Regions from separate parts of the Enterococcus silesiacus genome, predicted to be linked through region 3. Evidence: predicted binding sites of a transcription regulator. Region 3 holds the regulator's gene; each other region holds the start of a gene.
What was found. Region 3 encodes LexA, which represses DNA repair genes until DNA is damaged. Its sites were predicted from a motif close to CNAACANNTGTTNG; they were not measured.
Positions count from the first base shown of each region.

Region 1: RV15_RS04035 (replication-associated recombination protein A) is a predicted target of LexA. The motif match lies at 6,930-6,943, and genes of this name have one in related genera.
Region 2: ruvA (Holliday junction branch migration protein RuvA) is a predicted target of LexA. The motif match lies at 6,974-6,987, and genes of this name have one in related genera.

Region 1 is NZ_JXLC01000004.1:90,182-100,472, forward strand. It holds gene RV15_RS03995 (choline/carnitine O-acyltransferase) at 1-283, opposite strand, end outside; gene dtd (D-aminoacyl-tRNA deacylase) at 409-855, opposite strand; gene RV15_RS04005 (RelA/SpoT family protein) at 867-3,080, opposite strand; gene RV15_RS04010 (deoxyribose-phosphate aldolase) at 3,312-3,959, opposite strand; gene RV15_RS04015 (16S rRNA (uracil(1498)-N(3))-methyltransferase) at 3,977-4,726, opposite strand; gene prmA (50S ribosomal protein L11 methyltransferase) at 4,728-5,675, opposite strand; gene RV15_RS04025 (DUF3013 family protein) at 5,690-6,175, opposite strand; partial or broken gene RV15_RS04030 (DNA-3-methyladenine glycosylase) at 6,111-6,810, opposite strand; gene RV15_RS04035 (replication-associated recombination protein A) at 7,106-8,395, shown strand; RNA gene ssrS (6S RNA) at 8,457-8,650, shown strand; gene RV15_RS04045 (hypothetical protein) at 8,719-8,997, shown strand; gene RV15_RS04050 (universal stress protein) at 9,095-9,571, shown strand; gene RV15_RS04055 (acetate kinase) at 9,807-10,291, opposite strand, start outside.
Region 2 is NZ_JXLC01000001.1:126,367-136,657, forward strand. It holds gene RV15_RS00570 (oleate hydratase) at 1-1,153, opposite strand, end outside; gene RV15_RS00575 (TetR/AcrR family transcriptional regulator) at 1,262-1,837, opposite strand; gene RV15_RS00580 (TIGR04086 family membrane protein) at 2,146-3,135, opposite strand; gene RV15_RS00585 (CPBP family intramembrane glutamic endopeptidase) at 3,436-4,113, opposite strand; gene RV15_RS00590 (helix-turn-helix domain-containing protein) at 4,334-5,218, shown strand; gene ruvB (Holliday junction branch migration DNA helicase RuvB) at 5,307-6,317, opposite strand; gene ruvA (Holliday junction branch migration protein RuvA) at 6,330-6,938, opposite strand; gene RV15_RS00605 (peptide ABC transporter substrate-binding protein) at 7,227-8,897, opposite strand; gene msrB (peptide-methionine (R)-S-oxide reductase MsrB) at 9,133-9,570, opposite strand; gene RV15_RS00615 (acyl-CoA thioesterase) at 9,668-10,162, opposite strand; gene RV15_RS00620 (Maf family protein) at 10,193-10,291, opposite strand, start outside.
Region 3 is NZ_JXLC01000032.1:6,520-16,810, forward strand. It holds gene RV15_RS16470 (4-hydroxy-3-methylbut-2-enyl diphosphate reductase) at 71-1,066, shown strand; gene RV15_RS16475 (glucosaminidase domain-containing protein) at 1,114-1,968, opposite strand; gene tkt (transketolase) at 2,453-4,447, opposite strand; gene RV15_RS16485 (DUF896 family protein) at 4,546-4,788, opposite strand; gene lexA (transcriptional repressor LexA) at 5,275-5,895, shown strand; gene RV15_RS16495 (dihydrofolate reductase) at 6,067-6,567, opposite strand; gene RV15_RS16500 (thymidylate synthase) at 6,586-7,533, opposite strand; gene RV15_RS16505 (ABC-F family ATP-binding cassette domain-containing protein) at 7,546-9,432, opposite strand; gene RV15_RS16510 (cation:proton antiporter) at 9,489-10,291, opposite strand, start outside.

The sequences.
Region 1 (10,291 bases), on a different contig from region 3:
AGTTTGACTCGCTTTGTAAATGACCTCGACTCTCTAAATAGCTTTCTTGCCAAAAGGGGGCTAGCCAACTTCCAGCTCGACTTTCCGCATACTCCACTAAATCTTTTTGCAATAACAGACCATCAGATACACTAAATGTTATGGCTCTTTTTTGAAACTCTTTTAATTCTTCTAATGTAACCAGTGGTCTCAACCAATCAGTCAATGCAACGAGGGTTTCGTGTAATTCTGGTACAGGTAACTTTTTTAAATTTGGTAATAGTTCTTCTTGATATTTTTCCATCTTACACCTCAACAATCACTTTATGCTCATTATACCAAGCATTTGCTTTTCATATGTCTCTTTTTTATAACTTATTTAAAAAACACCATTCTTACTGACACGCATTGTAAGAATGATGCTTTTGATTATTTATCGTTTGTATCAATAATGATCGTGACTGGTCCATCATTGATCAATGAAACGGCCATGTCTGCACCGAATTCACCAGTTTCGACAGGAATATCCAGTTCTTTAAGCTGTTTATTGAACAAATCATATAAAGGAATGGCCACCTCAGGTCGGGCAGCTTCTATAAAACTAGGACGATTGCCTTTTTTAGTATCGGCATACAAGGTAAATTGAGAAACACTTAAAATACTCCCTTGAATGTCTTGGATACTCAGATTCATTTTGCCCTCAGCATCTTCAAATACGCGAAGTTTACTGATTTTACGGACTAAATAGGCAACATCTTCTACACTATCTGATTGATGGATGCCAAGTAAAATCATAAAGCCTTGGTCTATTTTCCCAACACTGTTTTGGTCGATCTTAACTTCAGCTTGGCTGACACGTTGGATGACTGCTCTCATATCTATTCCTCCTAGCCATTGGTTCGACGAACATTATAAACGTCTGGTATGTTCTTGATTTTATCAACGATTGTTTTTAAATGGGCTAGATTTTGGATTTTTACCGTCACATGGATCATCGCCATTTTATTTTTCGTTGGTTTGGCTTCTACGCTGACTAAATTTTTGGTCATTGAACTAATCACTTGTAGGACATCATTCAATAATCCGCTGCGATTATAGCCATAAATTTCTAGATCAGCATCGTATTCTTTATTTGAATTATCGGTATCTTCCCACTCAACTTCAATCAATCGCTGCGCCAGTTCTTCTTGATGCTGAACGTTAGGACAATCTGCTCTATGAATTGACACGCCACGACCTTTCGTGATGTAACCGACGATTTCATCTCCTGGTACCGGATTACAGCAGCGGCTGATGCGAACAAGTAGATTTTCTACGCCTTGAATCACGATCCCGCCTTCATGACGAACTTTCATTTTATCCGATTCTTTTTTGACAGGTTGTGTCATCAATTCGTCAGCCTCTTGTTTTTGACGCTCCATTTCTTGTTCTTTACGTTCTTTTTCTGTTAAACGATTAAAGACCACTTGGGCACTGATTTCACCATACCCAACAGCTGCATACAGATCATCTTCGGTTTGGAAGTTAAAACGATCGAGCGCCTCAGCTAGCTTTGTTTTTCCTAAGAATTCTTTTGGTGCAAAACCATGCTCGATTAAATATTTACTGATTGCATCGTGCCCTTTGATAATATTGACTTCACGGTCTTGGACTTTAAAGAAACGTTTGATTTTGTTTCGTGCCTTACTTGTGGCTACCATTTTTAACCAATCTCGGCTTGGTCCAAAAGAATTCGGTGAGGTCAAGACTTCAATGATATCCCCATTTTTCAATGTATAGTCCAACTGAACCATTTTTCCGTTAACTTTCGCACCTGTCGTCTTATTTCCGATTTCAGTATGCACGCTATACGCAAAATCTAAGGGGCCGGAGCCTTTTGGCAGTTCAGTCACTTCACCTGTTGGTGTGAAAACATAAACCTTATCACTGAAAATATCGCCTTTCACACTTTCCATAAACTCAGAAGCATCATAGCTTTCGTCTTGCAACTCAAGAATCTCACGGAACCAACTTAATTGTTTTGTATCATTATCTTCATCGATTTTTTCCGTTTTACCTTCTTTATACGCCCAGTGAGCTGCTACCCCAAATTCTGCGATTTGATGCATTTCATGAGTTCTGATCTGTACTTCTACTGGATTCCCTTTGGGCCCAATAACTGTTGTATGGATTGATTGATACATATTTGCTTTAGGCATCGCAATATAATCTTTAAAGCGTCCCGGCATTGGTGTCCATTTCGTATGGATCGCACCTAATACAGCATAACAGTCCTTGATTGAATCGACGATGACCCGGATCGCCAGTAAATCATAAATTTCATTAAACTGCTTCTTGTGGTCCTTCATTTTACGATAAATCGAATAAATATGTTTTGGTCGACCGTAGATTTCAGCATAAATATCTAAATCCTCTGTTGCTAAACGTATATCTTCAACAGCTTCTTCAACATATGCTTCGCGCTCGTCTCTTTTACTTTGCATTAGATTCACGATACGATAATACTGATTTGGGTTAATATAGCGTAGAGCTGTATCTTCTAGTTCCCATTTGATGCGGCTGATCCCTAAACGATGAGCAAGCGGCGCATAGATTTCGATCGTCTCTTGGGCAATTCGGCGTTGTTTATCTTCACGTAGATGCTTTAATGTCCGCATGTTATGCAGACGGTCAGCTAATTTTACCATAATCACGCGCAAATCTTGAGCCATTGCTAATAACATTTTTCGATGGTTTTCAGCTAACTGTTCTTCGTGAGATTTATATTTTATTTTTCCAAGCTTAGTCACGCCGTCAACTAACATCGCAACATCAGACCCAAATTCATTGGCTAGATCTTCAAGTGTTACATCTGTATCTTCGACTACATCATGCAAAAAACCTGTTGCAACAGTATGTGGATCCATCCGTAATTCAGCTAAAATCCCTGCAACCTGAATTGGATGAATAAAATAAGGTTCCCCAGATTGTCTCACTTGACCTTCATGCGCTTTTTCCGCATAGTCACACGCTTTTTGAACAAAAGCAACATGTTGTGGCGCCATATATTTCGATACCAGTTTAATAACTCCTGGTCCGGTCATAATTTCCTCTTTTGGCATTATTTATCACTCCTTTGTCCCTAATCGCAATGTTGCTCTGTTATTTACGCTCTAACATTTAAAATAGAGATTATGTAAAAAATATTGGTAGCACCTGATTTATCTAGCTCAACATAGTTTTTCTAATTAGTGTTATGTCCGTTTAAAAAAAGAAAAGCACCACTTGAAACAGTAGCACTTCCAACATCTTTTATTATACTAAATTTCGCCAAATTTTCAATTCCTCACGTTTTAATTCCATTTTGAAATCAATGGCAAAATCTCACGGCCGTTGCTAATCCCAATATAAGAAGCTCCTGCTTGAAACAACAGCTCGATTTCAAGTAAGGTTGGCGCTTTTACATTTACTTGAAAAGTCATTTGTTTTTTTCTGCCGGTTCTAAGAAGGCTCATATCATAGATCGCTTGTTCCATCGTTAAATTTACCCCTAAAGAAATAGCACTAACATTTAACGTAGCAATATCCATTGTTAATACTTGCTTTTGATTACCTGTTAGTTGACTGCTATCTAAAAAGTAGCCTAGAGCATTCCGCCCAAATGACAGCTGCTCCAACGCTTGAAAACTTTGATTTCCATGAAGTGGCAGTTGTTCAGGCGTCATAGTTACAAAAACGTCAGATGCACCGTCTCTATACAATTGTCCTGTTTCAAAGGCTTTTTTTGCTAAAGTTCCGCTACCAAGCGGAAAATCAACGAAACTGCCCACTTGAATCATCGTTCCAGTTAATAGTTGCTTTGCTCTAGCAACATTATAAGGCAAAACAAAAATTGAACGAACAGGAAATTCCTTTAGAAAAAGGATCTCTTCTGTAAACTGTTGATCTGTACACAACGGATCTATTAACATAATTGAAATTTTCTGCAACTCTAACTCCATAAATAGCCCCCTAAACCTTACACTAATTCAAATTGATAACTAATAGCACTCAAAGCATAGAGCGGTGCCGTTTCTGCACGTAAAATGCGCGGACCCAAGCCGCAAATAATTCCCTTGTGCTCTTGAAATTCTGCTATTTCATCTGGTGAAAAACCACCTTCTGGTCCAAATATGATCAAAAGAGAGTCACCAGCAGACAGTTCAGAAAGGACCGTTGCAAAACAGCTGCGTTCCCCAATTTTGGCCGATTCTTCGTAAGCGATCAAGACTTTATCATAACTGGAAAACCTCTCGATCAACGCTTGCTCTTTTTCTAATAATACAATATCTGGCGCAAACTGGCGATGAGATTGCTCAGCTGCTTCTGTCGCTATTTTTTTCAAACGCTCTGTTTTTTTCGCTAACTTTTTGTGATCCCATTTTACTACAGAAGCTTTAGCTGGAAATCCTATAAATTTATGACTGCCTAGTTCGGTTCCTTTTTGAACGATCCATTCTAGTTTATCTCCTTTTGGATAACCACATGCGATCGTCACATTGATCGGCAGCTCTTTTTCTGCTTTTTCTTTACTGACTTCTTTTAAATAAACGGCGTCTTCTGTAATATCTGTGATTTCAGCAATAATTGCTAGACGATCACTAAATGCTAAGAAAACTTTTTGCGTCGGTTCCATCCGCATCACTCGAACAATATGATGATAGTTTTCTCCTGTAATCATATAAAGCTCTTTGGTCTCATAAGGCTCCGTCAAAAAATACCGCTGCATGTTACTCTTCCTCAGTTTTCTTTAAAATAATCGCGTACCAATCGCCTTGTTGAAAAATCTGATCTACAAGAAAACCCATCTCTGTCATTTTCTCTAAGATCATCGCTTTTTTCTCATGTATAATTCCTGAAACAATCAAGGTTCCATCATTTTTTAATAAACGCCAGGCATCCTCGATCATTAAAGTAATGATATCCGCTAAAATATTTGCTACGATTACATCTGCTTCGATTGTTACATTTTTCAATAAATCATTAGCTGAAACATGTACATCACTAGCAATCGGATTCATATCCATATTTTCTTTTGCTGCTGTTACGGCCACTTCATCTAAATCATAAGCATGCACTTCTTTTGCGCCTAAATATTTGCTGGCAATGCTTAACACTCCTGAACCAGTCCCAACATCAAGTAACGTTTCACCGCCACGTAAGACTGTTTCCAGCGCTTGCAACGTTAAACGTGTTGTAGGATGTGTTCCTGTCCCAAAAGCCATTCCAGGATCTAAAGTAATGATCTTTTCAAACTGATCTTGTGCTTCATATTTTTCCCAGCTTGGAACAATCGTTAGAAAACGCGTCACACGAACTGGATGATAATATTTTTTCCAAGCTGTGGCCCAATCACTTTCAGCGACTTCGCTAACGCTCACTTCGTTCTTGCCGATTGCAAGACCAAATTCCGGTAAGCGAGTGATACTTTCTTTGATAAAAGGCAAAATTTCTGGCAAGAAGGTTGTTTCTGGAAAATAGGCCATTACTAAAGCACCATCTTTAATATGTGTAAATTGCTCCTTATCAAGTAATTCTCCGTAAAGATCACTTTGGAAATTTTCAACGTCTAAAGAATCTTCAATAGCTACACCACTAGCTCCTGCTTCCATCATAATATTTGAGATTGCCTCAACCGCTTCACTGGCTGTTTCTACTTTTACTTCTGTCCACTTCATACGATCACCTCTTTTTAATAGCTTGGATAAGCGATATACGTGTCGCCATCTGCCTGTTGATATTTTTTTATCGCGGTTTCAAAAGCCTCTTGCGACCATTTCAGTTCAAACACTTCTTGATTTTCATCTGTTAAAAAGTCTAATAAATCACTTTGACCTTCAGTCAGCACTTCATTTAAATAGTCCACAAAGCCGTCCAAAACAGACTGATTGATGCCTTTTTTACCTTCATAAGGAATGACAGCTAAATATTCTTCCTCATCAACAGATGTTTTTTCAGGATGGTAAAACAACACACCATCTTCAAATTCAATGATCTCCTCTTCTGAGATGGTTCCTTGCCGATCGTCGATTTGTTCATGTTCAGTATTTTCAGCGAATAATCGAAAGACAACTTCGATGGAATGATTTTTTGTATTCCAATCAAGAGCTACATCATATTCTGTAATTTTTTGGGTCATTTGTTGATCTAAATAAGTCAACATGGTTACTTTTTTCATTTATTTTCTTCCTTCCAGCCAAAAGTTTTCTGATTGATATCATTTCTTCGTTGTTTGGATATATACGGATTCCCTGAGACAGCATATCTTAACGGCTGCTCTGTCCAGATACCTTTATTTGGTATCCCAATTCGAGGTAGTGAGATGATTTTCTTTGGTGTTTTTCTTTTTTCAGGAACAATCCTAAGTGTACTGTCAAAAATCGATTGACCGTATAGTTCTCTGTCAATTCCTAAAGCTGCCACTAATTTCCCAGGTCCATTAGATAACTCGATTCCTTTTCGGCCATTACGGTTTTCTTCCATTTTTTTGATCCCTTTAACGGGTTCGATTGCCCGAATCATTACTCCTTGCGGCTTGCCCTTTTCTTGAGTCACCATATTTAAGATCAAATGAGTATGCATGGTGTATAGATAAATGGTTCCTGGTTGCTCATACATCGCCTTTAATCGTGGGGTATTTCTCAATCCAAAACTGTGAGCCGCTTCATCTTCCGGTCCTAAATATGCTTCTGTATCAACAATGTACCCTGCAAGAATGCCAGAATTTGTTTCATGTTCTAAGTACATGCCCAGTAAAAATTGAGCGATTTCTTCAGTCGACTTTGTATTAAAAAAATTTATTGTTTCATTCATTATTTTTCACCACTTCCTATCATACACGAATCGAGGTCTATTATCCATTGAAATAATGGACAACTAATGCGGTAAATGTCTGTTTTTTATGGTTTTTATATGCAAAATCAGCTCAAATACAAACGTACGTTCTTTGTGGTATAATAGATAGAGAATTTATTTTCCAGCTTCACGGGCGAGCTCCTCAGAAAAAGATAAAAATAGATTGTGGCAAAGAGCACCACCTTCCATTTTTCCTATTTTTCTGTCGAGGTTGAACGAGCCCGCTACGCTTTTAAAATAAGGAGGTCCAACGATGCAACAACCATTAGCTTTTCGTATGCGGCCGCGTAATTTAGATGAGGTCGTTGGTCAGCAACAACTTGTTGGTCCAAGCAAAATCATCCGCAGAATGGTGGAAGCGCGCATGCTTTCATCCATGATTCTATATGGTCCCCCAGGAACTGGCAAGACTAGTATCGCAAGCGCAATCGCAGGTTCTACAAACTATGCTTTTCGCCTTTTAAATGCCGCAACAGATACTAAAAAAGATCTGCAAATCGTTGCAGAGGAAGCTAAAATGAGCGGTACTGTGATCTTATTACTGGATGAGGTCCACCGTTTAGATAAGACAAAACAAGATTTTTTACTACCCCATCTTGAAAGTGGTAGAATTATTATGATCGGGGCGACAACCGAGAATCCGTATATTACAATTAATCCAGCGATTCGTAGCCGAACACAAATTTTTGAAGTTAAACCATTAACGGAGTTGGACATTCAAAAAGCGATCAAAGAAGCCTTAGCTGATAAAGAACGTGGTTTGGGTGAGTATCCTGTTGTTTTAGAAGAAAAAGCTCTGCAGCACTTATCCCGTGCCACAAACGGTGACTTACGCAGTGCCTTAAACGGATTAGAATTAGCAGTAAAATCCACACCTGAAAATGAAAATAATCAAATTGAACTTACGCTGTCGATCATTGAAGAATGTGTCCAACGTAAGGCTTTGACCCATGATAAAAATGGTGATGCTCATTATGATGTAATCTCGGCTTTTCAAAAATCGATTCGCGGAAGTGACGTTGACGCAGCGCTTCATTACCTGGCCAGACTTGTTGAGGCTGGCGATTTACCGATTATTTGCCGCCGCTTAATGGTGATTGCTTATGAAGATATCGGTTTAGGAAACCCGCCAGCCGCAGCTCGGACAATCACAGCTGTGCAAGCTGCCGAAAAATTAGGCTTTCCAGAAGCCCGCATCCCTCTAGCTAGTGTGGTTATTGATTTGTGCCTGTCACCAAAATCTAATTCTGCTATTAGTGCCATTGATGCTGCTTTGTCCGATATTCGTGATGGAAAAGCAGGAGATGTCCCTGATCATTTACGAGATAGCCATTACTCAGGTGCGAAAGATTTAAATCGCGGAATCGGTTATCAATATCCGCATAACTTTGAGAATGCTTGGGTTGATCAGCAATATCTTCCAGATAAAATAAAAAATGCACATTATTATGAACCTATTGATACTGGAAAATATGAACAAGCGCTACACCAACAATATCAACGGATTCAAGAGTGGAAAAAAGGGAAAAAAACAAAAAAATAATCGCTTTCAAATTTAGGCACCCTCGTTGCTGTTTGTTCTATATTGTGCTATTATAAAGATGGTAAATCTGTGATGTACGCGTTGTCTTTTTTGTGTGTTGACCGAACATTTTATTGATATCTAGGGATCCTTCTGGTACCTAAGCTGGTAACAAGCCTTTTCATTTGGTAGTTCGAAGCTGTCAGTCGTGGAACCCACCTGCTTTGTTTGCGGGTTCAATACTATAGGACGAATAACGGCATCGACGGATTTTACCATTTTTATTAGACTACCTAACAATTTGCGAAGTGCAAATTGTTTTTTATTTGATGGAGGTTCTTTCAATGGTTCGCGTACTTATTTTTATATCCGTAGCATTATTAGTGATTATTGGGGTTTATTTATTAAAAAAAGCAACAGTTTTTTTACCGCTGATGCATAATGGAGAACCTGATGAAAATAAACAATTTTTACATCAGTTTGGTGTTTTTTATCTGATCTTAGCTGCAATTGGGATTTTAGTTGGGCTCTTTAATTTAAAGTTTTTTTCTCTGTTTTACATTTTTAGTTTACTTGTGATTTCAGCTATATTCAGTGTTATGTTTGCCAAGAAGATTCTATAATAGTATCTTCTTTTTTATTTTCTTTTTTGACGATTTTGTTCTACAATTAAACTATCAAGAACTATGTAATTTCAACTATTTGAAAGGAGTGGTCACAATGTTACAAAATTATCGTAAAATCATGGTTGCAGTTGATGGATCATCTGAAGCAGAATTAGCTTTTCAAAAAGCAATGAACGTTGCCATGAGAAATGATGCAGAATTACTTCTAGCTCATGTTATTGATACACGGGCTTTTCAATCTGTTTCTTCATTTGATGGTGTTTTAGCAGAACAAGCTACAGAAATGGCAAAACAAACGCTTGAAGGTTATAAAAAACAAGCAAAAGAGCATGGTTGTGAGAAAGTGTCCAGTATCATTGAATATGGTTCACCCAAGCCTTTAATTGCAAAACAACTGCCTAAAGATCAAGAAGTGGATCTAATTATGTTAGGTGCCACCGGTCTAAATGCAGTTGAACGATTATTTATCGGCTCTGTTTCTGAATACGTTATCCGCAATGCAGCCTGTGACGTGTTAGTCGTAAGAACAGACTTAGCTAATAAAGTCCCTGTTCAACAAGATGATGAATAGTACTCAACCATAAAAAAAAATTTTTATACTAATTTATTGAACAAAGTTTAGTTCAATTTCAAAGGATTTAGAAATAACTAAAAGAAGTTATTTCTAAATCCTTTAACATGAGTGGAAATTCAATTAATTATCTGCATCACCTAAAAAACGAAGACCGAAAATCTTTTTCATGATTTTCGGTCTTCGTTTCTATTGACTTCGAACTAATACCTAAAGCTCTTCTTTTTTATGTTGATTATTTTCTTAGACGTTCAACATCACGAGCAATCATTAATTCTTCATCTGTTGGAATCAATAATACTTTAACTTTAGAATCGTCTGTAGAAATCACTGATTCTTTTCCACGAACATTATTTTTCTCATCATCTAGTTCACAACCAAACCAAGTCATACCTTTGATTACTTCGCTACGAACATGTGCATCATTTTCACCAATTCCAGCAGTAAAGACAATTGCATCAACACCGTTTAAAACAGTTACGTAACTACCAATGTATTTACGGATACGGTCTGTAAAGATATCATAAGCTACTTGAACTGCTTCTTTATCCATGTTTGCTTCTAAATCACGCATATCACTAGAGATACCAGTCAAACCAAGTAGACCTGATTTTTTATTTAAAATATCAATCATATCTTTGATATCTGTTAATTCAAGTTTTTCCATTAGGTAAGCTAGTAAAGAAGGATCAATATCCCCAGAACGAGTTCCCATTGTTA
Region 2 (10,291 bases), on a different contig from region 3:
CAGAGAACTCTTCGATTCGTTTTAATAATTTATCGCCACGGCACGTTACAGTAAAGCTTTCCCAGTTGGTTTGCGCTTCATTGCCAAAGAATGGTTCAGGATTGCCTAATCCTGCTTTTTTCTTGGCAATATTACGCCATAGACGAGCAGAGCGTGATTCTTCTGTGACACCTGGTGCAGGAGTGCTCCAATTGCCTTCTGTAGAACTGTCCGTCATCGTGCCATTGGTCATGATGACGATGTCCTCTTCGTTTAGCTCAATGGTTTCCCCATTTCCGAGTTTTAACGCAGTGACCGTAATTTCAGAACCTGATTTAAATTCTAGATCTACTACGTCTTCATTTAAGGTGAAGTCAACACCATGTTTTTCTAAAAAAGCTTTCAACGGTAAAATCACGCTATCGTATTGGTTTAATGGTGTGCGAGTGACCCCTTCTAATGTATCGATACGAGAAAATTCCAAAATCATCCGATTCATATAACGGCGTAACTCAAAAGCACTACTCCATTTTTGGAAAGCAAATGTTGTTTGCCACATATACCAGAAATTCGTTTCAAAGAAATGAGGACCGAACCATTCTTCGATCGTCACACCATCTAAGCTTTCTTCTGAGGCAGCTAATAATTTTGTCATCGCTAAGCGGTCCTCATTATCGAAGCCCATTGTATGAGCATCAAGGATTTCTTGTTTTTTTGTCACTAAACGTGCCTGTGCATGAGTAGGATGTAAGTGATCAAAATTCAAGATTTCTTCTGTCACACTGTGATCTGGCCATTCTAATGATGGAATACTACTAAATAATTCCCAGAAGTTTTCATAGGTTTCTTCATTTAGCATCCGGCCGCCACGAGCAACGAAGCCTTTTTCATTTGTACCAATTCCGTCATTGCTTCCGCCAAGAATTTTCATACCTTCGATCACATGGATGTTTTTTCCACTAAAATTCGCATCTCGAATCAAGTAGGCTGCGGCTGCCATTGTGGCAATCCCACCGCCGATTAGGTAAACTTGTTTGTCTCCGTAATAACGGCTATTGATTTCTTCTTCGATTTCGGCAACTTTTTCTACTTTCTTTTCAGCGGATACTTTTTTAGCAAGATAAGCGGCACCTAATGCACCTGCTGCGGCTAATCCAATATGTCTTTTTTTCATGAAAATCCCCCCGATTCAATTTATGAACCTAGCGTACAATGATTCCATGCAAATGTCTTGTGATAGCCTTTCCATTCCGTCTTCTTTTTAGACACTATGGACAATTTGTCATAATAGTTCGTTTTCTTGGGCATAGAGACGATAAGAGAAAAACTCAGTGTCTTTGGCTAATCGGAATAACTGTGTGGCGATTTCTAGTGGTGATTCTTTATAGCCACCGAGAATCCAATCAATCAAGACACCGCTACAACCATATGAAAAAAAACGAGCGTAAAATACTTTGTCTTCTGGAAGCAGCTGATTTTCTTTATCCATTTGATCAAATAAATTGATAAATAGTTTATTGGTGATCGCTGAAAAACAGTTTCTTAAAATATCTGAATCTGAACTGACTGTATTGTAGTAGAAATCACTTTTAGACTGGATCGCTTTTAGCATTTTTAACGCTTGTTCTTCCCAATTATCAATACTAACATCTGGTGAGTCTAGATAAATCAATGCATCGTGTGTGTAAATCCAGCGCAAAAGATCTTGTTTGTCGGTAAAGTGATAATAGAATGTTTGGCGATTAAGGCCAACTTCTTTGGTGATGTCTTGAACACTGATTTTACTGAATAACTTTTTGTCGCACAGTTCGATCAATGCAGCTGAGATGGCTTTTTTAGTTATTTGTGATTCACTCATGTTTTTTTCCTCGCTTTTTTTAGATAGGTTCATCATACCAAAAAATGAGAAGAAAATATAAGGTTTTGAAGTTTTTTTAGGGATTGTTAAAGGTTGGAAATCTTGGAGAAAGAATCTTGCTTAAAACGATTTATTGTTTTCTAACGTATCAGTTAAAAAATGATAAAAAAAGTGATTGAGAGATAACTCTTCGAGTCATCTCTCAATCACATAAAATTTGCATAAATGCTAGGAGCAAAAGTAGTTTATTTCTAGGAGCTGGACGCTTGTGTTCCAATCTTTTTGAACTAACCCACTACAGCGTTCTCTTACAATTTACTTTCAGTCACAGGATCTTTCACTAAATTAGCACCCCATAAACCTGCTAAAGAGGTAATGATCATACCAAGAATCATAGCAATAAATCCCCAGATAGAAGCTTTAGATACGGTATTTGAAGCATCTTCTGCTGCTTGTCTAGCTTCTTTAATATTTTTATCCAAGTCTTCTTTTGCATCTTCAAGACTTGTTTTTGCTTTTTCGATTTGTGTTTGTGTTTCTTTTGAAGCTTTTTGTAATTCATTATAGATATTATCTGTTGCTTGTTGTGCTTCTTCTTGTGATAAATCAGTATTTTTTGCTACTGCATTGGCAATTGCTGGACGATCGATTGAATCACCGATTTTTTTTGCTTTTGCTTCTAAGGAATCTGCAGTATCTTTGAATATTTTATCTGAGTTATCAGGATTTTTAACGATTTCTTTTCCAGCATTCGTAATTTCATCCGTCGCTTCTTTCATTTGATCTGTTAAATAGTCAGGTTGTAATTCTTTCACATCAGTGTCAGATAACACTTTTTTGACTTGTCCTTGAAGCTCTGTAGTGTCTACTGATCGAACTCCGTCGGTGACTTTATCAAACCCTTTGTTGATCGCATCAGATGTACCAGATGCTACTGTTTCCACAGTGCTGCCAGTCGCTGAAGCGATATTCCCAAATAACGAACCGATCGCTGAAAATGCGCCGATTGCTGTATAAGAAAGGATAGCCAACAATACCAAGACACTGGTTGCCCAAGTTAGAAAACCATGAACTAAGCCCACTCTGCGTGCTGCTACTCCTGCAATAAATCCACTACAAAATAATGAAAGAACAAATGTTACCACTGTCCAAATAATAAGTCCCATTCCCACACCGTCCAACGGATTATCCGATGTTGGTTTAACGATCCCAAAACCAATAGCCGAACCAATTAAACTCAAGGTAAAGAAAATCGCAAAGAAGGAAACCAATCCCGCTATAATTGCCCCCCAAGAGATATTTACCCCTGCTTCATCCTGCGTTGTTAGGTACGATACAAAACCTTTTTTCTCGTATTCTTTTCCATAATTCTCATCCTTTCGTCTATTATTTTCACTAATTGGTACACTATCAACTATAAGAGCATAGAATATTTTGCGCAAATGATACGATTTTTTTTCTAATCAAATACTCACTTCTTCTAGAAAAGGGTTATGATTTGCACGCACAGAAAAAAAATGTTAGAGCTATACCAATATAATGGTATAGCTCTAACAAGGCATTTAAAATATCAGAAAAAGATGTTATCGATTACTGTTTTAGTGCGCTAAAGTAGAAAGCATCACACCAATAAAAATCAGCCAGTCAAATGCGATATGAATGATCGTACCAGCCCAGATTGAATTTGTTTTTAACGTTGCCCACGTAAATGGGATTCTCGTCAAACCGATCACGACCAAGCACTGGAACCAATTCCAATCGTAAGTCGATAAGTGTAATGAACCAAACATAAGACTGGTTAAAATAACGGAACCAATGATTGCTGTTTTTCGTTCAATTTTATAACGTAACGCTACATGAACCAATAAAATCAACGGAATTGTCGTAATGATTTCTTCTCCGGCAAGCATAAATAGTGTTTTTCCTAGCAATGTCAGCGCCGGTACTAATCCATGACTGAATTGACTTACGATTGGGTTATCAGCAGTTGGTTGACCAATAATCCCTGCTAAAAATTTCGCTAAAAGAGCGGTTACCCAACTTAAAACATAAGCAATCAGGATAATTTTGACTGAGCCTTTTTTCAGCGGAGAATACAGTTTTTTTATGCCTTCCACACCATACATCAAGTACATGCCGATTAATCCTGCAACTAAAATAATACAAAAATTCAATATAAATGCTGTATGCAACAAGGAGTAAAACGCACCGCCTAATAATACTAACGAAACAATTGCTGGAACTAGTTTTACTTTTCTATCAAATAATTCTTGCATCTTCTCCACGCCCTTAGGTTTATTTTCTTTTAGTATAGTTTCTATCTTTACAGTAAACAAATGATTCGCCTATTTCAATAGCAATTCATCTCCGCTGTTTAGATAATAACTGTTTTTTCTATCTTTGGTCATTTTAGTCTGCTATATAAGACCTAATAAGTGTAACCTTTTGAATCAGACAAAAAAACACGCTAAACTAGTTCTAGGAGGTAGTGAACAGATGAAAAATTATGGGCTCACTGTCAGAAAAATCCGTTTAAATAAAGGCTACAGTCAAAAAGAAGTTTATGCCGAAATCATTACAAAATCTTATGCCATTGAATTTGAACAAGGAAAGCACGATATCTCCCTTTTTTTATTTATGCAGATTTTGGATCGTTTAATGGTAGATATCGATGAATTTTTTTATATTCATAATGAGTATCGTTTAGAGGAAGAAAGTGATTATATCAACAACTTTTCCCAGGCCGCCAACCGCCATGATATTAAAACACTAGAAAACATGTACCAAACATTGCTCCAGACTGCTTCTACGCCACTGACCTTTGTTCGTCAGGCAGAACTACGTTTAAGAATTCAGTCCTTCAGCTATTTTGAAACCTACAAAAATTTTGAACATTGGCAAGGGAATGCAGAAGATATCCAGATCATCAGCCACTACTTGATGAATGTGCAAAGTTGGACGCTGCAGGAAATTATCTTGTTTAGTAACAATGCTGATATGTTTCACCAAGAACAACAGATTTTCTTTTTTAAGCAATTATTAAAATCCTTGCCTAACTACCAAGCATATGACCGAGCAATTCCAGTTTATGCTTCTTTACTGGCAAATATCTTGCCAACCTTATTCCGTAAGCAAGAGTGGGCTGTAATTTCACAAGCGTTAGATTGGTTGGAGCAACTAAGTAAAGAATATACAAACAGTTTTTTTCGAATCGTTTTTATCTATTACAGTGGATTATTAGCTATCTGTCAAGGAAACAATATCGCTGGCGAAAAAAAAGTTCGTTGGGCATTGAATACATTAAAAGTAGTCGGCCAAGCAGAGATTGCCGCAGAGTTTGAAGCTTTTTTTGCAACGATCAATGGTTCAGAACATGGTTAAACGCCAAGAAATTATTTCTGCTCTCATCATTTAAGCTAAAAAATTACTCACCCCACTTGTTATCTGTGGGGTGAGTAGTTTAATTCTATTATTCTTGATAATACGATTCATAACCAAAATGTTCATACGCTAGAGCGGTTGCGATCCGGCCTCTTGGCGTTCGCTTGATAAAGCCTTTTTGAATCAAATAAGGTTCATACATATCTTCCACTGTCTCTGTCTCTTCACTGATATTCACAGCTAACGTGCTTAAACCAACTGGGCCGCCACCATATAATTCGATCATTGTCTTTAATAGTTTTTGATCGACATAATCTAAGCCTTGATGATCAACTTGTAGCAATGTCAACGCTTGATCAGCAATGCCTCGATCAATTGTCCCATTTGACTGGACTTGGGCAAAATCACGGACACGCTTTAATAAACGGTTGGCAATCCTTGGTGTGCCACGAGAACGACGGGCAATTTCAAATGCGCCTTCTTCTACGATTTCTGTTTGAAAAATATCCGCTGAGCGCAGAACGATTTCTTTTAGATCTTGTGTTTCGTAATATTCCATATGAGAAATGATTCCAAAACGATCTCGAAGCGGTGCTGACAGCATTCCTGCTCGAGTTGTTGCACCGATCAAGGTAAATGGTGGTAAAGGGAAATGAACGGGATGAGCAGTCGTCCCTTGTCCTACCATGATATCGACGTAAAAGTCTTCCATTGCAGAATAGAGCATTTCTTCTACAACACGAGGTAAACGATGGATTTCATCGATAAATAACACATCGCCTGGTTCAAGCTCATTTAAAATTGCTACCAGATCACCCGCACGTTCGATGGCTGGACCACTAGTCGTTCGAATATTAACCTGCATTTCATTAGCAATCACCATGGCCATTGTCGTTTTTCCTAATCCTGGCGGTCCATATAACAAGGTATGATCCAACGCTTCTTCCCGATTGCGGGCAGCTTCGATGTAGATTGTAAGCTCCTGTTTGACTTTATCTTGGCCAATATATTGTTCGAGAAATTGGGGACGTAGTGACTTTTCCAGCGACGCCTCCCCTTCACTTGTTTCAGCGGAAAGTAGTCTTTCATCTTCTGTCATAGCCATTCCTCCTTAGCGTTTCATCATGAATTTCAATGCATTACGTAAATATTCGTCTGTTGGCTGCTTGCCTAGCTCTTCTAATTTTGGTGTGATTCGTTTGATCTCTTTTTCACTGTAACCTAAAGCACTTAACGCCTCTAATGCTTCTGTTAACGATTGATTGGCTGATGACGTCGGCGCTTTGGCCATTGCTTCAACGGCTGCTTCTGAGGTCTCCAACTCCCCTAGTTTTCCTTTAAGGTCTAAAACCATTTGCTGTGCTGTTTTTTTACCTACACCAGGAAATTTCGTTAAGTACGCTGCATCTTCACTTTCGATGGCATTGATCAAACCACCATGATCATCAGAAGCCATGATTGCAAGACCGCTCTTTGGTCCGATCCCTGAAACACTGATCAGTTTTAAAAATAATTGCTTTTCATCTAAATCACCAAACCCATATAACAAATGAGCGTCTTCACGGATCACTTGATGGATATAAATTTTGATTTGCTGATCGGTTTTTCCAGAATAACGGTAGGGATTGCCTACAGAAATTTGAAACCCGATGCCATTTGTTTCTACTACAATATAATAAGGACTGATAAATGTCACTTTACCAATAATATACTCGTACATATTTTCACCTTTCTCACTACCCTTTACGTTTTACACGCACATACGTTTCTATTTTAGCACATATTCAGAAAAATCAGTAGCTTGAAAAAACGATTATCGGTAAATACCATCCCCGAACACGCTTGGCTAAACGAAATACTTATCTGGTATTTCTTGCAGTTTAGCTTAAACAAAAAACACCGACCTATTTTGGCTTCTGTCATTTTTATCACAACAGAAATCAAGTATAGGTCGATGCCTCTTTCATTCACTTCATCAACTTAGCACTTTTTAATTTGATTGATCTTCTTATTCAGAAATATACGTCCATTTATAATCATATCTCGCGCCTGCTCCGTGAGCAATTACGCCTTTAACTTTTTGGTTCCGCATATGCGCTTCTGCTTTTTGATAGACTGGGGCAACACCCATCTCATCGATCAATAGTTTTTCAGCAGCTATCATATCAGCCCAGCGCTTTTCTGGATCTGAAGCATCTTTGTTACCAGAATCTTCGACTAACTGATTGTATTTTTCATTTGAGAAACATCCTCTGTTATAAGGGCCTCCTGTTACAAACAAATCAGTAAAGCTGCTTGGATCTGCATAATCAGCACCCCAACCGCCCATGAGCACTTCGAAATCACCATTTTTACCACGATCTAAACGAACAGCAAAGGGAACATTGGTTACAGTCACGTCAACACCTTCTAAGGTCTCTTTGACTGCGCCTTGGATATATTCCAAGATTTTTTTCGTAGAATCCGTATCATCGCCTAGAATATCAAATTTAAATGTGTCGATTCCTAGTTCTTTTTTTGCTGCTGCCCAATATTTTTGGGCCTTTTCCTTATCATAGTTCAATAAGTCTTTATTTTCATCTGCAAAGTCCTTGTTAGCAGATGGCGAATAAGACATCCCTTCTGGTACTAGCCCTGTAGAAGCAACCGAGCCATCGTCTAAGATCCGTTCAACGACTGCCTTACGATCTATGGAATAAGAAATAGCTTTTCTTAGATTAGCATTATGATAAGGTGATTTTTCATCTCTTTGATTAAATTCTAGATAAGATGTACGTGCGTCTTTTTCGATCACAAGCTCTGGATCATCCGCCATTTGTTTGGCTAATTCTCCACTTAAAATGACATCGTCAGCTTGTCCATTCTGGAACAGATTCAAAGCAGTCGGTGCTTCTTTCACTACGTTTACCTCAATCTTATCCAATTGAACAGTCTCTTTATCCCAGTACTGATCATTTTTTGTATAAGACCAGTCAGTATCTGTTCCCGCTCCGTCAAAATCAGTCAAGGTAAATGGTCCGTTGTAGACAGAATCCTCACTAGTTGCTGCGTAGGCGTCACCTTTTTCAGCAGCTATCTTTTTATTTTGTGGGAAAAATGATGGAAATGCCAGTAAGTAATCAAAGTAAGGCGTTTCTTTCTCTAATGTTACTTCTAGTTCATGATCATTGATTGCTTTGATCCCTAATTCATCCAGTCCTTTTTTACCGTCAGATACCTCTGCTCCATTTTTTACCAATTCAAACATATAAGCGTACTCAGCCGCTGTTTTGGGATCGGCCGTCCGTTGCCAACCATATACATAGTCCGCTGCTACGACTGGATCGCCATTCGACCATTTTGCCTCTTCTCGTAACTTAAATGTATAGGTCAAACCATCATCGCTTTTCTTCGCCATCTCAGCCGCTCCTGCAGCATGTGGTTTGCTTTTCTCATCTAGTCGGTATAATCCTTCGTAGATATTATTAAATGCGGAAAAGCTTATCGTATTCGTTCCTAAAGATAGATCGGCTGTGGGCATTTCTTGTTGGACAACGAGTTTAAAAAGCTGCTCCCCATGCGCTTTCTTCTCATCTTTGCTACTATCCGTAGAGCTTGTTGTACCACCTCCGCAAGCTGCCAATACTAATGTAGACAATAGTAGGACACTAACTGATTTCATTCCATTCAACTTTTTCATAATTTTCTCCTCAACAAACAATTATTTTCTTTTTTATTTCAATTTTCTGAACATTCTTATAATAATAAAATTTAGAACAAATAGCAATCTTTTTCTATGATAGCAAAATAAGGATGGGACATAACTCTACGAGTTACATTCCATCCTTAAAAAAATCTGAACAAACAGTGGTAAAAACAGCTATTACGCTCTGCTTTGATCCCAATCTTTTGCCACATTTAAACAGTCTTAGTCATTATTTAAATAAGGTACTATATTCCCCATAGCCTGCTTTTTCAAGCTCTTGAACTGGAATAAAATGCAAGGCTGCTGCATTAATACAATAACGTAATCCGCCTTGATCTTGTGGTCCGTCTGTAAAAACATGTCCTAAATGAGAATCTGCTTCCTTACTACGAACTTCAACACGTTGCATTCCTAAAGAAAAATCTGTTTTTTCTTCGATGTCTTGTTTTTCGATTGGCTTAGTAAACGAAGGCCAGCCGCACCCTGCATCATATTTGTCTGTTGAGCTAAAGAGTGGCTCACCGCTGACGATATCCACATAAATACCTTCTTGATAAAAATCATCATACTTACCTGAAAAAGGTCGTTCCGTTGCATTTTCCTGCGTTACAGCGTACTCGATATCCGATAATTTTTCTTTCAACTCTTTTTTTGATGGTTTTTCCATGACAACTCACACCCTCGCTTTTTAGTTAGCCTTATCATAGCACTCTTGAGAAAAAAACACTCATTTTCTGTTTAGAAAATAAGTGCTGCAGGTTCAATCAATTCCAAGGAATATCTAAATCGATATTTTGCGCAAAATCAATACTCTCTTGACGTTTTGCTTGTCTAACTTTTTTTCTGGCTTCATAGCCTTGGCAAATAAATTGCTCTTCTTTCGTCTCAGGTTCGATCGTTTCAGGTAAACTAGCTCCTTTAGGTACAACAAAGGTCATAAAGCAAGTTCCCGCTAAATAACGCTCACCTGAAAGCAGATCTTCTCCGATCACTTTTGCAAAAATCTCCATTGAACGAGTGCCAACACCAGAGACATATGCATCGATACACACAGAATGGCTGGCTTTTAAAGGCGCCAGAAAATCTAAATGATCAACAGACGCCGTCACGATTGCAGCTCTTGAGATTCGAACAGCAGCAATGCCGGCTGTCTCATCCAGCCATGCCATCAGCTGTCCGCCAAATAATGTTTTATGAAAATTTAAATGCGGATACGTGATTATATGCGTTTGGATTGCTCTTGTTTGCGAACATTTCATCCGTTGTTTCCTTCTCTCTTTAGTTTATGACTACTCAAACGCTGGCAACATACGGTATAACGTTGCGATCGGTAGTCCCATGATTGAATAATAGTCCCCTTGAATAGTTTTCACCAATAAAGCTCCTTG
Region 3 (10,291 bases):
CACAAACTTAATAAAAGTATTGTATAGTAAATAGGACTTTAAAATTTAGTAAGTAGGAGTTAATTCAATTATGAAAATTGTAAATATTAGCCCCCGTGGCTATTGTTATGGTGTTGTTGACGCGATGGTTATTGCTAGAAATGCTTCACTCGATGAAAGTTTACCTCGCCCTATCTATATCTTAGGGATGATCGTTCATAATAAACATGTGACAGATGCTTTTGAAAGTATCGGGGTTCATACATTAGATGGAGAAAAACGTGAAGATATTTTAGCACAGATAGATCAGGGAACTGTTATTTTTACCGCCCACGGAACTTCGCCAAAAGTAAAAGCATTAGCTCTCCAGAAAGGTTTGACTGTTATTGATGCAACCTGCCCTGATGTTATGATCACACATGAATTAATTGCAGAAAAAGTGGCTAAAGGATATGAGATTATTTATATCGGTAAGAAAAATCATCCTGAACCTGAAGGAGCAGTTGGCGTATCGCCTGATCATGTTCATTTAGTTTCAAATCAGTCGGATATTTCAGCACTAGCTTTAACTGCAGAGGCTATTTTTGTGACCAATCAAACAACGATGAGTCAATGGGATGTTGGCAACTTGATGGATTTGATCAAAGCTAAATATCCCCATGTACATATCCATAAAGATATTTGTAAAGCTACACAAGTTCGTCAAGAAGCTGTTGTTGAGCAAGCAAAGGGCTGTGACTTGACGATTGTTGTGGGTGATCCGAAAAGTAATAATAGCAATCGCTTAGCTCAGGTTTCCATCGAACAAGCAGGAGTCCCAGCTCATCGGATTTCTGATGTTTCTCAAATCAATCCTCAATGGCTGTTAAATGTAGATCAGGTTGCTGTTACAGCCGGAGCTTCCACCCCTACTCAAATTGTTCGCGAAGTCATCGACTATTTAAAACATTTTGATATTAATGACCCTACAACGCATCAGAAAAAATCAACCACAACCTCTGATGCAATTTTGCCTAGGCCACGAATCAAGGACTTGACGAAGAATCGGCAACGGCGTTTAGAAGAATTACGTTTAGGAAAAAGATAAAAAAACTGCCAACAAACCGTCAGTAAACGACAGTTGTTGGCAGTTTTTTATGCGACTTGTAAGACTTGTCCGACCGTGATCAATTCAGCAGATAGGCCATTTGAAGCCATAAGCTGATCAACTGATAGCCCGAATCTTTCAGCAATGCCCCAAAGAGTATCGCCAGAAGCAACAGTATAAGATTGAGTAGTGAGTGTGGCAATACTTTGCCCAACAGCTGATTGAGCTACTGGCGCTTCACCAGTTACTGAGGTTTCAACGGTTCCCCAATCATATGCTGTTAAACCATAAGTTGCAATCAACCAATTTAATTTACTTGCATAACCTGGATCCGTTGCATAACGTCCAGCCAAGGCTGCTGTAGCATCCATGTAGCTAGATGTGTTACTTTTCCAGACACCAGAGTAATGGTAGTCTCCGCTTGATGCTAAAGTTGTTTTAAGAACATTGGCATGATCTTGAAATGACTCAGCATATGACGAATAACTTCTAAATGGTTCTGTCATCGTAACCCACTGTCCATTCAAATATTCTGAGGTAGGCATATAAACTGTTTGTCCATTATAGCTTCCCTTTACACCAAATAAATTATAGTTTGGCGCTGCTGCTAATCCGGATGTACCATAACTACTTTCTAGCAATGCCTGGGCAATCATTACAGATGCGTATAGGTCATTTGCGTCAGCTACAGACGCAGCTGAATATCCAATAGAATCAATAAATGCTTGTTGTGAAACATCTCCTTGCGCTTCAACTTCGTTTGCATGAACACTTAGAGGGAGTAAACTCCCTGCAATCGGAAGAAAAACTAATGAAGTTCCTATTACAGATGCTAATCGTTTATTACTAGTTTTAGGCTCTTTTTGATGATGTCTGCTACTTCTTGTCTTAATCTCGTCCATTCATTTGTTCCTCCTCAATAGAACATCGTAACACCATTTTACTCGGAGAATTTTTTATAAACAATTATTTGCTCTTGAAACTTGAAGTTTTAAAGTCAGTGTAGTCAGGCTGAAATTTTTGTTTTATTGTTCTGAGTATATTTGTTTTATTCAGTTTACATGATTGTATATTATTCGAACGTTTTTTTTATGTAAATACCTTTATTATACAATTATTAAGTTTTTTTTAATAAACAAAAAAAGATTGCAATATATTTCGTTTGCACTACAACTTTTACAAAAAGATTGCGAAATGTTTTAATCGGAGTGCGTAAAATGAAAAAAATGTCGTTATGGTTATCGTTAAGTGGTCTGCAGAACCAAGTGTTACCGTAATAGCTGATAATAATGGCAACTTTTCTATATCCATGTATTTGTTACTGGACAAAAAGAAGCAGCTATTCACAAATGTGAATAGCTGCTTTTTTATTTAAAATTGTTTACTTTACAAATTATTGTATTTTGATACTACATTTTCAACTGTAAAGCCGAATTCTTTCAAGACTAGATCACCAGGAGCTGAAGCCCCAAAATGATTGATTGTCACAGTTGTACCAGCCGTACCAACGTAACGCTCCCATCCAAATGGTGAAGCTGCTTCGATTGCTACACGCTTAGTCACATCTTTAGGAAGTACAGACTCTTTGTATTCTGCCGTTTGTTTTTCAAACAAATCAAAGCTTGGTAATGAAACAACGGAAACATCTTGACCTTGTTCTGCTAAGGCTTTTTGTGCTTCAATCGCTAAGTTGACTTCTGAACCAGTTGCAATCAAGATTCCTTCAGGTTTTTCACCCTTTTGTTTAGAAATAACATAAGCACCTTTTTGTACAAATTCATTTGCATGCTCCTGAGTTCCATCGATAACAGGTAAATTTTGACGACTTAAAACTAATACAGTTGGAGCGTCTTTCGTTGTCATGGCAATCTTCCATGCAGCAACTGTTTCATTACCATCAGCTGGACGGATTACTTGAACACCTGGCATACAGCGAATACTTGCTAATTGCTCAACAGGTTCGTGAGTTGGACCATCTTCTCCTACTGCCACAGAATCGTGGGTCAAGACATACGTCACAGGCGTATGTTGAAGAGCTGCTAAACGTAATGCAGGACGTAAATAATCGGTAAATACAAAGAATGTTCCGCCATAGACACGGCTTCCTCCATGTAATTGAATTCCGTTCATGGCAGCAGCCATCGCAAATTCGCGAACGCCAAACCAAATGTTGCGACCATCATATTGACCTGGCTCAAAATCTTTTTCTGCTGCAACCATCGTATTATTTGATGCAGACAAATCAGCAGAACCGCCCCAGAAACCTGGTACAGTCTTAGAAATCGCTTGAATTGTTTCTTTGCTTGTAACTCGGCTAGCCGCGCTTGATCCAACTTCATATGTTGGTAGTTCACTATCCCAATTTTCAGGAAGTTCATCAGCAAAAGCTTGTTTAAATTGTTTCGCTAACTCAGGATGCTCTTTCGTATAGTTTGCAAACATATTGTTCCATTTATCTTCGGCTTTTTCGCCTTCATCAATCATTGTTTCCTTGAAACGAGCAGCAACCTCGTCGGGCACTGTGAAATCAGGATATTCCCAACCGTAAACAGCCTTAGCAACAGTAATTCCTTCTGCGCCAATCGGTGCACCATGAACTGACGATGTACCTTCTTTTGGTGCTCCATAACCAATAACTGTTTTAACTTCGATCAATGTTGGTTTATCTGTTTCAGCTTTAGCTGCTTCGATTGCTTTGGAAATTTCTTCTAGATCATTCCCATCTTTTACTAAAATATGTTGCCAACCATAAGCTTCATAACGAGCGCCAACATTTTCAGTGAAAGCTTTTGATGTAGGACCGTCTAATGAGATGTCATTTGAATCGTATAACACAATCAATTTGCCTAACTTCATGTGTCCTGCCATAGAACTTGCTTCTTGTGAGACACCTTCCATCAAGTCACCATCACCACATAGTGCATACGTATAATGATCGATCACAGGGAAACTATCACGATTATATGTCGCAGCTGTGTGGGCTTCAGCCATTGCCATACCAACAGCCATCGCAATTCCTTGACCTAAAGGACCAGTCGTTGCTTCAACACCATCTGTATGATGCACTTCAGGATGTCCAGGTGTTTTACTTCCCCATTGACGGAAGTTCTTCAAATCATCCATTGATACACCGTAGCCTGCTAAGTGAAGTAAACTATAAAGCATTGCAGAGCCATGACCTGCAGAAAGAATAAAACGGTCTCTATCTGCCCAGTTTCTTGATGTTTTAGGATTTACTTTCAAGTGTTTTGTCCAAAGTGCGTATGCCATCGGTGCAGCACCCATCGGTAATCCAGGATGTCCTGAATTTGCCTTTTGTACTGCTTCGATACTTAATGTACGAATTGTATTGACGCCTAACTGATCAGTGTTGTCGAACAAAAAAATCATCTCCTATTTAGGTTTTTTTTACCTTTATTAACTATATTTTAGCCTATTTCCTTTATGAAAGCAATTACTTTTAGTAAAAAAAACCAAAATTATTTTCTATTGTGTAATCCTTTGTCTTTTTGGATTTTTTTTAGTTTATCTGGTGTAACATCATTTCCTTTAGGATCGACAACTTTCATCCCTTCGATATGATGACGCATCCCTCCACGGAAAGCAGCTAAATATTCTTGACGAAGCACTTTTTGTTCTTCTTTTTCACTCTCGGATAACGTGCTTTCCTTTGCCTTTTTCGCAAGCTCATTAATTCGATCCATTTTTTCAGATGATAACATGATTCTGCCTCCTTATTTTTAAAGCTGAGCAGGCTCGTCCAGTCTTGACAGAAAAATAGGAAAATATGGATGTAGTGCTTTTTACTACAATCATATTTTATCTTTTTTCCGAAAGACTAGCCTGTAAAGCTAGACAACATTAAAAGCTGAGCAGGCTCGTTCAGTCTTGACAGAAAAATAGGAAAATATGAATGTAGTGCTTTTTACTACAAACATATTTTATCTTTTTTCCGAAAGACTAGCCTGTAAAGCTAGACAAGTTTACTTTCCATGTCTATCTTATAAGATGAGCCGGAAAAATACAACTATATTCATGATAAAAATGAGGAACGACAGCCTTTATTGACAGAATGTACTATTAGACACGACTATTTTTTATCAATAATTAGCGTTCATAAGTATTTTCCAAAAAAACACGAACGCTTGTTTGATTCCTGTATAAAACTATGGTACACTAACATTATAAATTGAAAGAAGGTGCGGGTTGTGGTGAAACGTACAGACACAAGGCAAATCGAAGTATTAAAATATATATATGAGCAAGTCGAGCTTAAAGGCTATCCACCGACTGTACGGGAGATTGGAAAAGCAGTAGATCTTTCTTCAACCTCTACTGTTCACGGACATTTAGCTCGTTTAGAAAAAAAGGGCTTGATTTTACGCGACCCTACAAAGCCAAGAGCGATTGAGTTGACAGCTGATGGTTTGGAAAGGATCGGTGTCAAACCATCAGTCATTCCAATGCTTGGTGTTGTTACCGCTGGTGAACCTATCTTAGCTGTAGAAGAAGCCTCTGACTTTTTCCCTCTCCCTCCTGATCTAGTAGCAGAAGAAAATGCTTTATTCATGCTAACTATTAGAGGAGAAAGTATGATCAATGCAGGAATATTAGATGGCGATCAAGTCATTGTACGTAAACAAAGTGCTGCTTCTAATGGTGATATCGTTATTGCGATGACCGATGAAGACGAAGCGACTTGCAAGCGATTCTTTAAAGAGACAGATCATATTCGTTTACAACCAGAAAATGATGCATTAGATCCAATTATTTTAAATAACGTGAGTATTTTGGGAAAAGTTGTTGGATTATACCGCAATCATATTTAGATAAACTAAAAAAGCAGACTAAATTGGGTCTGCTTTTTTAGTTTATCTTTGTTTTATTTATAATGATAGGAATAACAGCTTAGCCTAAAAAGAGCTTTATATGAATTATTAACTAACTCAACGCTGTTTTAGTAGATTAACCGTTTCTCTCTTCATAAGCTTAAATTTAGTTTATTCTGTTGCTACTTTACGTTGGTATGTTTCAAATTGATAAGCATAGGTATTTTCTTCGTCCTGGACCCCTTCACTCAAATTGATCAATGTCCAATTCTCCCAAGAAACATCTGGAAATTTTGTATCTCCATCAAAAGTGTGATGGAGAACAGTCCGATACAAAACATCACAATAAGGTAGAAAGTCCTTATATATAGCTGAACCACCTGCAATAAAAGTAATCCCAGAAAAAGTTTTTGCATAATCAAGTACCTCAGCTACAGTATGCGCTACATTGACTCCTTCAGCCTGATACCCTTTGTCTTTAGTCATAACGATTGTTTGTCGGTTAGGTAGCGGACGACTTCCCATGCCCTCAAAGGTTTTTCTCCCCATAACGATTGTGTTATCTTCAGTCATTTGTTTAAAAAATTTCAAGTCATTCGGCAGATGCCAAGGTAGCCGATTTTCTTTGCCTATTGTCCCTTGCTCATCCTGAGCCCATATAGCTGCTAACATTGAAGAACTCCTTTCAAATTAAACGGCGATTGGCGCCTTGATTGCCGGATGCGGCTCATATCCTTCAATAGCAATATCTTCCATTTCAAAATCAAACACTGATTTTTTATTTTGATTTAATTTCAGTGTAGGAAACGAGCGGATTTCTCTAGAAAGTTGTTCGTTCATTTGATCAATATGATTCGTATACAAATGAGCATCCCCTAAAGTATGCACAAAATCCCCCACTTCTAAACCAGTTTCATGGGCAATTAAATGGGTCAATAACGCATAACTGGCAATGTTAAATGGTACACCAAGAAAAACATCACCACTGCGTTGGTACAACTGACAGCTCAACTTTCCATCATTTACATAAAATTGAAACATTGTATGACAAGGTGGTAAAGCCATTGACGGAATGTCTTCTGGATTCCACGCTGACACAATCAGACGTCTTGAATCAGGTGTTTTTTTGATCATTTCAATAACATTTTTCAGCTGGTCAATAAACTGTCCATTTTTCGTTTCCCAATGACGCCACTGGGCGCCATAGATATTGCCCAGTTCTCCATACTTAGCAGCAAAAACATCATCTGTTAAGATTTTATCACAAAATTCTTTGTGCTCTTTTTGATACATCTCTTTAAAAGTATCATCAGTCAACACTCGGTGACCAAAATCCGTCATATCCGGTCCGTGATAATCATCACTTTTAATATAACGCTCAAACGCCCATTCATCCCAAATATGATTATTATGCTCTAGGAGATAACGAATATTTGTGTCACCGTTTAAAAACCACAGCAACTCGCTTTTGATCAAGCCAAACGGCACTCTTTTAGTAGTGAGTAAAGGGAAACCTTTTGATAAATCAAAGCGCATTTGATGACCAAAAATACTCCGTGTCCCTGTCCCAGTCCGGTCTTCTTTTAAGTGACCTTCTTCTAAAATTTTACGACCTAATGCTAAGTATGCCTCTTCCATCAATACTGCCTCCTAATTATCTGCAAATTCACTTAAATATTCCCAACGTTCCATTTTTTCTTCAAGTGTCTGTTCTAGTGATGACAATTCTGCTTGCAGTTCCTGAAGCTTCGTAAAATCATCACCTTGGTGATTCATTTCTTCTGTCAGTTGAGCAGTTCGTTCTTCTAGAGAACCAATATCTATTTCGATTGTAGCCCATTCTTTTTGTTCCATGTAAGTCAATTTCTTTTTTTCTTTCTTTTCAACTTCTTTAGCTGCTTTTGTATCAATTTTAACTATTTTTTTTGACTCTTCTTTACTTGTTGCCAGATATTCACTCATCGATCCAAAGTAAGTAGTGATTTGACCTTCGCCTTGGAAAACTAGTAATTTATCCATCGTTTTATCTAGAAAATAACGATCATGGGAGACTGCTATTACGGCACCTTTAAATGTTTGGATATAGTCCTCTAAAATTGTTAAAGTGTCGATATCCAAATCATTTGTCGGTTCGTCCAATAATAACACATTTGGCTGGCCAATTAATAGTTTTAACAAATACAAGCGACGTTTTTCTCCACCTGAAAGTTTACCGATAATTGTGCCGTGCATAAATCGTGGGAATAAAAAACGTTCTAATAATTCAGCAACACCAATATTAGTTCCGTCGCTTCGCTGTACTTGTTCTGCCGCTTCTTGTAGATAAGAAATCATACGTTGGTTAGGATCCATCGCCTCATTTTGCTGTGTATAATAAGCCAAATGTACGGTTTCACCAATTGAGTAGGCTCCACTATCTAAGGATAAACGCCCAGCAAGAATATTTAATAACGTCGATTTACCAGCACCATTTTTCCCAGTAATCCCCACTCGATCTCTAGCTTGAATAAGCAAGTCAAATTCCTTGAGTATTGTTTTTTGTTCGATCTGGTAATTTCCCTCTTTGATTTCCAAGACTTTTTTACCCAATCTTTGTGTGGCCATATCTATTTCTAACTGGCCCTTTTGATTGACTTGATGAAGGTTTTCTTTCAGATCATGGAAACGATCCTGCCGTGCCTGTTGCTTTGTTCCTCGCGCTTTCACGCCAGCACGCATCCATTCTAGTTCCTGCTTGTATAGTTGTTTTCGTTTTTCTTCTTGCTCGACACCAACACGCTCACGCTCTGCTTTGGCGATGATATATGCTTCATAATTGCCTTTATACTCAAATAATTTTCCAAAAGATAGTTCAAAGATGCGATTCGTTACCCGATCCAAAAAATAACGATCATGAGTAACCATTAAAATAGCGCCACGATAACCATTTAAAAAACTTTCCAGCCAATTGATTGCTTCATAATCTAAATGATTGGTTGGCTCATCCAGTAAAAGTAAATCTGGTGATTCGATCAAAACTTGTGCTAAACTGACCCTTTTCTTTTGCCCACCAGATAATTCACCCATTTTTTTATGCAGCGTTTCAATTCCAAGTTTTTGTAAAATAATTTTAGCATCTGTATCGGCTGTCCAAGCATCTTCTTTGTTCATTCGTTCTTCCGCCTGGGCATATTGTTTTTGAACTGCATCATTAAGACCATCATTTGCCAAAGCCAATAAAGCCAATTCATAATTTTTTACAGCTTGAATAATTGGCGTCTCGCCTTGAAACACCGCTTCTACAACTGTTAAATCAGGATCGAAAACTTGATCTTGTGACAAGTAACCAATTTGATAATCATTTGGTTGCTGAATAGCACTGACATCTCCGTCTCCGCTATCTTTACCCGCTAATATATTTAACAAACTAGTTTTGCCAGTTCCGTTTGTACCAATCAAACCAATTCGGTCTTTATTGTGAATATGGAAAGAAATGTGATCAAATAGTGTCTTCTCTCCGTATGTTTTGGTTAATTCGTTTACTTTTAACTCGTTCATATGTTCACGCCCTTTTCATCTTGCTTATTGTATCAAAAAATAGTAAAAAAAAGAAGCTAGTTTTCTTCCTCTGCTTCTTTTTTTAATTCTCTTGTCAATTTTCTAAGTGGAATAGTACCAGAAATATCATTAATCGAATAAGATTCTAACAAATTAACATTTTTTCGGTATTCATTTGCTTCAAATGAAGAGATTTTTTCGGTTGTTTCATATTCATCGATCACTTTTCTCTCTTCCTGATAGCCGATTAAAAGTTCTTTAACATAATTAGATTGAGAACGAACGATAAATGAATCAATAAAGGTGCCATCTTCTAACCTTTGCGCCAATTGCAAGCGGCCCTCAATAAAGAAGCGAATAATTTCATCGTCATAAACCCCTTTTAAATTATCCAAACTTTTCAAAATAACTTCAGTATTTTGTAAGAAAACCTGACGAACATTTTCTAATTCTTCCTTCTTAAACTCTCGTCGATTTTCCTCATCTTTTCTAGCAAATAACATTTTTGGATGAACAAAGAAGGCAATAATTTGGCGCACAAAAAGTAACCAAAAACCAATGATTGATAATAATTGTCTTGCTATAGAACGTTCCATTCTAGAAATCAAGCGTTCATATAAACGATAGCCCTCGATCCCAATTTCCTTTTGACGAAAACTCTCTTCCAACCCATCTCGCTCAATCGAAACAACTAATGCTCTTAATTCTTGCACTTCTTGCCGTTGGTCAGATGGTAATTGCTCTGTGTAAAGCTCTTTGACGCGATCCTGATAATTTTCTATGACAACGTTCATTTCAACGTGGGGATCATCTTGGTTTATCTGTTTAAGTCTCTCAATCACTTCTTGTAGTAAAATAA